Heliomicrobium gestii: one gene and its partners. The protein of the gene in region 1 interacts with the protein of each later gene in a pairwise test. Links are inferred from orthologs where the notes say so. Each region holds a gene or a part of one and is shown in the gene's direction. Other genes may lie near its edges.

Region 1 (3,123 bases):
GGCCAACGCCCTTCTGAAGATCCTGGAAGAGCCGCCGGGGCCGACCGTGTTCATCCTGATCACCGATCGCGGTCACGGCATCTTGCCGACGATCCGGTCGCGTTGCCTGCCTGTCCACTTTCAACCGGCGCCGAGCGGCGAGATCGCGCGCTTCCTGCAGCAAAAGGGCGTACCCGCCGGCCATGTGCCGTTGTTGACGCTGCTGGCTGACGGGCGCTGGGACCGGGCGGCCAAACTGGCGGCCGAGGGCCTGCCGGCAGGCCGGGAAAAGGCCCGCCAACTGCTGGACAGTCTGGTCCAGACCGGCGACAGCCGCATCTTTCAGGTCGCCGAGGAATGGGACAAGGATAAGGAAGGCATCGCCGAGTTTTTCGATTACCTGGCGCTCCTGCTGCGCGATCGGCTGCTGATCGCCGGCGCCGGCGGCGCCGAGGTGCCGGTCATCAACGGCGACATCGCCGGCGACGCCCACGGCTGGCCCTTGCCGGTGTTGTTGAACGCCTTGGATATGGTGATGGCGGCGCGCCGCCTGTTGGACACAAACGCCAGCGCGCGCCTGCTGGTGGAGGACACGCTGCTCAAGCTGCGCGATCTGGCCCGGGGCGAGTCCCTGACGCCCTCGACTGCAGCCCGAAGATAAGAGTATCCGAGGCCGGACGATCCGGCCCAAACCTTGAGGAGGAAGGGTCCTTGGTCAAAATTGTCGGTGTCCGATTTAAGAAAACCGGGAAAGTGTATTACTTTGACCCGGACGACCTGAATCTCCCGCTGCAGGAAAAGGTGATCGTCGAGACGGCGCGCGGCATTGAGTTTGGCGAGATCGTCATCTCCCCTCGGGAGGTTTCGGAAGAGAGCCTGGTCAACCCCTTGAAAAAGGTGTTGCGCGTGGCCACGCCGGAAGACATCAAGCAGGTGGAGGAAAACCGCGCCAGGGAGACCTCCGCCTATGAGATCTGCCAGAAAAAGATCAACGCCCACCAGTTGCCCATGAAGCTCGTCGATGTGGAGTACACCTTTGACTCCTCCAAGATCATCTTCTACTTTACCGCCGATGGCCGCGTCGATTTCCGGGAACTCGTCAAGGACCTGGCCTCTGTCTTCCGCACTCGCATTGAACTGCGCCAGATCGGCGTCCGCGATGAGGCGAAGATGATCGGCGGCATCGGCTGTTGCGGCCGTGTGCTCTGCTGCGCCTCCTTCTTGGGCGATTTTGAGCCTGTATCGATCCGCATGGCGAAGGACCAGAACCTGTCGCTGAATCCGACGAAGATCTCCGGCATCTGCGGACGGTTGATGTGCTGCCTCAAATTCGAAAACGACTGCTACGAGCGCAAGGAAATGGGAAGACGCAGGGAAAAACCGCCCGAAATGCCCGGGCCGGAAGTCCAGTGAGCGACCAAGGCGCAGGCCCCTCTTGAAGCGGAGGTGGATCAGATGAACAAAGAACTGACGGCCAGGCTGATCGCGTTGGAAGAACAACTGCGGGAGATGCTGACCGAGATCGAAGCCCTGAAGATGGAGATCTATACCCTCGAAGAGGAGAACGACCGCCTGCGGGCGGAGCGGGCCAACATGACGCCCGAAGCGGTGGGCCGGATCAACGACAATGTGCGCCAACTGCAGGGCGAGGGCTATGAAAACCTGAGCCGCCTCTACAAAGAGGGCTTTCATATCTGCCATGTCAACTTCGGCCAACCCCGCCGGGGAGACGATTGTCTCTTCTGCGTGAACTTTCTCCATAAGGAATGAGGCCCCCTTGATGAACGACCATGATGACGGCGCCACAGACAAGCCTTCGGGTCCAGGTAAACTGATCCTCTGCGCCACACCGATCGGCAATTTGGACGACATCACCCTGCGGGCGCTCAAAGCCTTGCAGGAAGCCGACTTGATCGCCGCTGAAGACACCCGTCACACCCGCAAACTGCTCAGCGCCTTTGACATCCATGTGCCCCTCACGTCCTACCATGAACACAACCGTCGTCACAAGGGCGCGGTCATCCTCGACCAGGTGGCCGCCGGCGCCACAGTGGCCCTCGTCTCCGACGCCGGGCTGCCGGGCATCTCCGATCCCGGCGAAGACATCGTCCGGGAGTGCGTTGCGCGCGGGCTGCCCTTGGAGGTCCTGCCGGGACCGTCGGCGTCGCTGACGGCGCTCGTGCTGTCAGGTCTGCCCACAGGCCGCTTTGTCTTTGAGGGTTTTTTGCCCCGGCTGAAAAAAGAGTTTCGCGAACGGCTCCGCCGGCTCGCTTTTGAGGATCGAACGATCATCCTCTACGAGTCGCCCCATCGCCTGCGGGAGACCTTGGAAAGCCTCCGTGACGCCCTCGGACCGGAGCGACCCGCCGCCCTGGTGCGAGAGCTGACGAAAAAGTTTGAAGAGGTGCGCCGGGGTTCCTTGACCGAACTGGTCGAATCGGTTCGGGAGGGGGTCCGCGGCGAATGCACCCTTGTCGTCGCCGGGCGCGCCCCCTCGTCGAGGGAAGGGGGCCTCGCATCGCCTGCGGCCAGCGGTGACATCGATCAACCTGGAGAAAGCGCCGGCGGCTTTTGGAACGAAGCCGATGGCGGCCTCTATGGCATGGCTGCCCTTCCCGAGAGCGAGGGCGAGCGAGCCGCCTTGCTCCGGCGACGGTTGGAGCGGCTGGAAGGGCAGGGCATGGACAGCAAAGCCGCCCTCAAGACGGCCGCCCAGGAACTGGGCCTATCGCGACGGGAGGCCTACCGGCTTCGATTGCTCGACCCGGACGGGGAGGAAGCGCCCGAAAACGAATAAAACGGGATGGGTGAAAACCCATCCCGTCCTATTGCGAGAACATGACCTTTTGATTGGCTGGAAATAATGGTATTATGTAGCCAATCAAACCAATCCCATGATCAGCCGGCGTTTTGCGCCATCGAAACAGCGCACTCCCGGCAAACAATCTTGCCGCGGAAGTTTTGAACATCAACAGCGCTGCCACAGAAGACGCAGGCCGGCTCGTACTTTTTGAGGATGATCTTCTCGTGGTCGACGTAGATTTCCAGCGCGTCCTTTTCATCGATGCCCAGGGTTCTGCGCAGTTCAATCGGGATAACGACGCGTCCCAGTTCGTCAACCTTCCGTACAATGCCCGTAGATTT
Region 2 (3,092 bases), on another replicon or contig:
ATGAGTCGAGCAAGCAGATCATCATCTCCTCCGACCGGCCGCCGAAAGAGATCCCCACCTTGGAAGACCGCCTGCGCAGCCGCTTTGAGTGGGGCTTGATCACGGACATCAACCCGCCCGACCTGGAAACGCGGATCGCCATCCTGCGCAAAAAGGCGATCTTGGAGAACCTGGATGTCCCCAACGAGGTCATGGTCTTTATCGCCAATATCATTCAGTCCAACATCCGCGAACTGGAAGGCGCCCTCAACCGGGTCATCGCCTTTGCCTCCCTGAGCGGCAAATCGCTGACCTCCGATGTGGCCGAAGAAGCGCTGAAGAGCATCATCCCCTCCCATCGGGCAAAGGTGATCAACATCGCCCTCATTCAAAATGTCGTGGCCGAGCATTTCAATATGCGTGTTGAAGATTTTAAGGCGAAAAAGCGCACCCGCGATGTGGCCTTCCCGCGGCAGATCGCCATGTACCTCTCCCGGGAGATGATCGACGTGTCGCTCCCGAAGATTGGCGAAGAGTTTGGCGGGCGCGATCATACCACCGTCATTCATGCCCATGAAAAAATTACAAAAGATATCGAAAAGGATCCCCAACTGGAAATGACCATTCAACTTTTAAAAGAAAAAATCCAGAGAGCTTAAAAGTTATCCCCGGAGTTACCCACTTATCCCCAGAGTTATCCACACCCTGAACAAAGGAAAATCGTGATGTTCCCCCACTTTTCCACATATCCCGCCCCCTTACTATGACTACGGTATATAAAAAGGGAAAAAAGGCGCCAAACCAAGGAGGTTTCCACAGCATGGAGTTTTCCTGTTCCCGGGCTGAGCTGTTGGAGGCGGTCAACGCTGTATCGCGCGCCGTATCTTCCAAAGCGACAACGCCGGTGTTGAGCGGCATCTACATGGAGGCCCACGATGAGACGCTGCGTCTTGTCGCTACCGATACGGAACTGGGCATTGAATACACCATCCCTGTTCGCACGATCCGGACCGGCAGCACTGTTGTCAACGCGCGCATCTTTAACGAGATGGCCCGCCGGTTGCCGGAAGGTCCGATCACCTTTTTTGTCAATGACGATAATCCGGCCCTGAAGGTCCGCTATCATGGCTCGGAATTGACCTTAAATACGATGAATCCACAGGAATTTCCGCTGTTGCCGGCGATCCTCGATGGCGATCGGTTGACGGTCAACCAAGGGCAGTTTAAAGAGATGACGCGACTCGTCGCTTTTGCCGCGTCAACCGACGAATCCCGCCCCTGGTTTACGGGGGTGCTCTGGGATATTCAACCGGAGGAAATCCGGTGGGTGGCCACAGATACACACCGTTTGGCCCTGCTGTCAGGTACGGCGGTGGAGATGAACGTCAACCAGCCCCGTCAGGTGATTCTCCACGGAAAAACCCTCTCCGATGTGGCCCGCTTGCTGCCCGATGAGGAAGGGCCGCTGCAGATCACCCTCACCCGCTCCCAGGCGCTCCTGGAAACGGATCGCCTGCGGGTCATCCTGCGGATCATTGAAGGCCAGTACCCGAAATATCAACAGGTCATCCCCAGGGAACACAAGACGCGCCTGACGATCCCTGTCAAATCCTTGGCGGAAGCCGTAGACCGGGCCTCCCTGGCCTCCATCGGCAAAGAAGGGTCGAACATCATCAAATTGTCGGCAGAGGGAAACCTGTTGACCATTCGGTCCAACTCGCCCGAGGTGGGGCATATCTATGAAGAGGTCTTTGTGGATATCAATGGCGATCCAATCCCCATTGCCTTCAACTTCCGGTATCTCCAGGATGTGCTGAAGGTCATCGATACGGAACAGGTGCGCCTTGACCTCTCGGGGACGCTGGCGCCGGGCTTGATAAAGCCGCTCGGCGACGAGCGCTACCTCTACCTGATCGTGCCTGTTCGGACGATTTAACAAGCGGACTAGATTGCTTTTTTTGGTGAAAAAGAAAAATTATACCTCTAAAGTTTGAGATGAATCAGGGCGTGGCGCATGGAAATCCAAGCGATCGAGTTGGCCCACTTTCGCAATTACCAGGGACTGCAGATCAACTTTACGCCTGGAGTGAACATCTTCGTCGGCGCCAACGGCCAGGGCAAGACCAACCTCCTCGAGTCGATCGCCCTCCTCAGCGGCGGCGGCTCCCATCGTGACGCCCGGGATGCCGAGATGGTTCAATGGCAGGAAGAGTATTACCGGATCAAGGCGACGGTGCGATCGGACGGGCAAAGCGTCGCCCTTGAACTCGCTTTTGGCGGCGAACGGCGAAAGCTGGCCAAGGTCAACGGCCGCAAGCTGCGTCGCATCGCCGAATTGTCGGAAACCCTGAATACGGTGGTGTTTTCCCCGGAAGATTTGTCCCTGGTCAAGGGATCGCCAGCCCAGCGGCGGCGCTTTCTCGACCGGGAACTGTCCCAGGCGTCGCCGGCCTATGGCGATGTCTTGTCCCGCTATGCCCGGGTGGTCACCCAGCGCAACAACCTGCTGCGGCGGTTCCGGGAGGGGGCGGTCACAGCGGCCGAGCTGGAACTGTGGGATGATCAACTGGCGCCGTTGGCGGTGGAACTGCTGGGCCGCCGGCTCGACGGGTTGGCCCGCATCGCCCCCTATGCCCGGCAGATTTACCGCGGTCTCAGTCGCGACAGGGAACAACTGGAACTTACCTACCGCTCTTCCTTTCCGTTGCCCGAGGATCGCCTTCGATGGCTGGAGGTCTATCGCGCTGCCCTGAAGGATCGGCGCGCCGAGGAGATCGCCCGGCAGTCCACATTGACGGGGCCGCACCGCGACGATCTGCAACTGTTTCTCAACGGACGGGATGCCCGGACCTACGGCTCTCAGGGCCAGCAGCGCTCCATCGCCTTGTCGTTGAAACTGGCGGAAATCGCCTATATCCACCAGATCAAGGGGGAGTACCCCCTGGTCTTGCTCGATGACGTGATGAGCGAACTCGATCCCGATCGCCGGCAGCAGCTGCTGGCCGAATTGGAAAGCAAACATATCCAGGTGTTTATTACCACCACCCATTTGCACGCCTTTTTGCCGGAGCAATTGGGCCGGGCCGGCATCTTCCGCATTCAAGCGGGACAGC
Region 3 (2,871 bases), on another replicon or contig:
CAGCATCCGCGATCCCCCCCGGAAAACAAAAGAAGGCCCCCGAAGCGGCCTTAAGCACTGAGTTGTTTTCTTCCTTTTGCACGACGACGCTTCAGGACGTTGCGTCCGTTCGGCGTGCTCATCCGGCTCAAGAAACCGTGAACGCGTTTATGCTTCCGATTTTTCGGCTGATAGGTGCGCTTCAATGTCTACACCTCCCTTATTTTTGCCCAGATTTGCTGAATCTATCCGCGAAGACAATAAGCCACGTATCCTGGCGGCTCGCAAGAACAAACATCTACATTATAGGGATCAGCGCAAGGAAAGTCAAGAAAAAGAACATGATCGGGACAGGCGTCATTTTTTCGGGTTATCCCCTTGTGGATAACTTCGACGCAGGTTACAATTGGGGATGAATATTATCCACAGGTGGATAACTCGGAAAGTCTAATTTTTATCCCAAGAGTGTTCCACAGACTGTGGATAATTTACGCGTCAAATCGCATTTCATCAACACCTTCGACGACGGCGAAGGATTTTTTTCGCCCTATCTCATCTTTTCCCCAAAAAAAAGCGTCCACAACAGCCGATCTTGTGGACAACCGCGGATGTTGTCCGCGTTTCTACATATATACGCATCTTTTCCACAGCAGTGAATATCGGAGCCAAAATGGGGGATAACCGTATCCCCGCTCGGGAAAACGTTCAAACTGGGGGTAGCCTGTGATGACTTCACAGTTTGCCGGTCTATGGCAACAATCATTGGAGATATTGAAACAAGAACTGAAACCGGCCAGTTTTGACACATGGTTGAAGAACACGCAGTTGGTGACAATGCAAAACGGAGAGGCCCATATCGGCGTGCCCAATGACCTGGCGCGCGACTGGCTGGAAAACCGCTACGCCACCTTGGTAAAAAACGCGCTCTCCGTCGTTCTCGGCGAGTCGGTGGAAGTCCGCTTTTTCACACCCGGCCCGGATAACCGCCGTTCCGAACCGGCGCGCCGAAGCGCGCCGGTGGAAGAAAGCAGCCCTCCGCTTTTGAATCCCAAATACACCTTTGACACCTTTGTGGTGGGCAACTCGAACCGCTTTGCCCATGCGGCCGCCCTGGCCGTCGCCGAAGCGCCGGCCAAAGCCTACAACCCCCTCTTCGTTTATGGGGGCGTCGGATTGGGGAAAACCCACCTGATGCAGGCGATCGGCCATTTTGTCATCGATCAACGGCCCCAATCCCGAGTTGTCTACGTCTCCTCCGAAAAATTCACCAATGAATTGATCAACGCCATCCGCGACGACAAGACCGTCGATTTTCGCAATCGCTACCGCAACATCGACGTACTCTTGATCGATGATATTCAATTCCTGGCGGGCAAAGAACGAACCCAGGAAGAGTTTTTCCACACCTTCAATGCGCTCCATGAGTCGAGCAAGCAGATCATCATCTCCTCCGACCGGCCGCCGAAAGAGATCCCCACCTTGGAAGACCGCCTGCGCAGCCGCTTTGAGTGGGGCTTGATCACGGACATCAACCCGCCCGACCTGGAAACGCGGATCGCCATCCTGCGCAAAAAGGCGATCTTGGAGAACCTGGATGTCCCCAACGAGGTCATGGTCTTTATCGCCAATATCATTCAGTCCAACATCCGCGAACTGGAAGGCGCCCTCAACCGGGTCATCGCCTTTGCCTCCCTGAGCGGCAAATCGCTGACCTCCGATGTGGCCGAAGAAGCGCTGAAGAGCATCATCCCCTCCCATCGGGCAAAGGTGATCAACATCGCCCTCATTCAAAATGTCGTGGCCGAGCATTTCAATATGCGTGTTGAAGATTTTAAGGCGAAAAAGCGCACCCGCGATGTGGCCTTCCCGCGGCAGATCGCCATGTACCTCTCCCGGGAGATGATCGACGTGTCGCTCCCGAAGATTGGCGAAGAGTTTGGCGGGCGCGATCATACCACCGTCATTCATGCCCATGAAAAAATTACAAAAGATATCGAAAAGGATCCCCAACTGGAAATGACCATTCAACTTTTAAAAGAAAAAATCCAGAGAGCTTAAAAGTTATCCCCGGAGTTACCCACTTATCCCCAGAGTTATCCACACCCTGAACAAAGGAAAATCGTGATGTTCCCCCACTTTTCCACATATCCCGCCCCCTTACTATGACTACGGTATATAAAAAGGGAAAAAAGGCGCCAAACCAAGGAGGTTTCCACAGCATGGAGTTTTCCTGTTCCCGGGCTGAGCTGTTGGAGGCGGTCAACGCTGTATCGCGCGCCGTATCTTCCAAAGCGACAACGCCGGTGTTGAGCGGCATCTACATGGAGGCCCACGATGAGACGCTGCGTCTTGTCGCTACCGATACGGAACTGGGCATTGAATACACCATCCCTGTTCGCACGATCCGGACCGGCAGCACTGTTGTCAACGCGCGCATCTTTAACGAGATGGCCCGCCGGTTGCCGGAAGGTCCGATCACCTTTTTTGTCAATGACGATAATCCGGCCCTGAAGGTCCGCTATCATGGCTCGGAATTGACCTTAAATACGATGAATCCACAGGAATTTCCGCTGTTGCCGGCGATCCTCGATGGCGATCGGTTGACGGTCAACCAAGGGCAGTTTAAAGAGATGACGCGACTCGTCGCTTTTGCCGCGTCAACCGACGAATCCCGCCCCTGGTTTACGGGGGTGCTCTGGGATATTCAACCGGAGGAAATCCGGTGGGTGGCCACAGATACACACCGTTTGGCCCTGCTGTCAGGTACGGCGGTGGAGATGAACGTCAACCAGCCCCGTCAGGTGATTCTCCACGGAAAAACCCTCTCCGATGTGGCCCGCTTGCTGCCCGATGAGGAAGGGCCGCTGCAGATCACCCTCACCCGCTCCCAGG

The links.
Region 2: the proteins of GTO89_RS07350 (region 1) and dnaN interact in binary tests that used the Bacillus subtilis proteins (3 or more experiments, as listed by UniProt). The link is inferred for Heliomicrobium gestii from one-to-one orthologs.
Region 3: the proteins of GTO89_RS07350 (region 1) and dnaA interact in binary tests that used the Bacillus subtilis proteins (3 or more experiments, as listed by UniProt). The link is inferred for Heliomicrobium gestii from one-to-one orthologs.

Annotation. Positions count from the first base shown.
Region 1 is NZ_WXEX01000005.1:138,065-141,187, reverse strand. The notes cover bases 204-3,091. They hold GTO89_RS07350 (initiation-control protein YabA), read left to right. Parts: upstream 204-1,434; coding sequence 1,435-1,749; downstream 1,750-3,091. Other genes in these bases: GTO89_RS07340 (AbrB/MazE/SpoVT family DNA-binding domain-containing protein), read right to left, coding at 2,878-3,091; rsmI (16S rRNA (cytidine(1402)-2'-O)-methyltransferase), read left to right, coding at 1,760-2,776; GTO89_RS07355 (PSP1 domain-containing protein), read left to right, coding at 691-1,392; holB (DNA polymerase III subunit delta'), read left to right, coding at 204-640. In the rest of the region: more of holB, read left to right, coding at 1-203; more of GTO89_RS07340, read right to left, coding at 3,092-3,123. UniProt on the Bacillus subtilis protein: Involved in control of chromosome replication initiation. Inhibits the cooperative binding of DnaA to the oriC region. Thus negatively regulating initiation of chromosome replication.
Region 2 is NZ_WXEX01000013.1:31,052-34,143, reverse strand. The notes cover bases 1-2,857. They hold dnaN (DNA polymerase III subunit beta), read left to right. Parts: upstream 1-799; coding sequence 800-1,915; downstream 1,916-2,857. Other genes in these bases: recF (DNA replication/repair protein RecF), read left to right, coding at 1,994-2,857; dnaA (chromosomal replication initiator protein DnaA), read left to right, coding at 1-638. Also shown: more of recF, read left to right, coding at 2,858-3,092. UniProt on the Bacillus subtilis protein: Confers DNA tethering and processivity to DNA polymerases and other proteins. Acts as a clamp, forming a ring around DNA (a reaction catalyzed by the clamp-loading complex) which diffuses in an ATP-independent manner freely and bidirectionally along dsDNA.
Region 3 is NZ_WXEX01000013.1:32,672-35,542, reverse strand. It holds dnaA (chromosomal replication initiator protein DnaA), read left to right. Parts: upstream 1-705; coding sequence 706-2,037; downstream 2,038-2,871. Other genes in the region: dnaN (DNA polymerase III subunit beta), read left to right, coding at 2,199-2,871; rpmH (50S ribosomal protein L34), read right to left, coding at 51-185; rnpA (ribonuclease P protein component), read right to left, coding at 1-6. UniProt on the Bacillus subtilis protein: Plays an essential role in the initiation and regulation of chromosomal replication. ATP-DnaA binds to the origin of replication (oriC) to initiate formation of the DNA replication initiation complex once per cell cycle.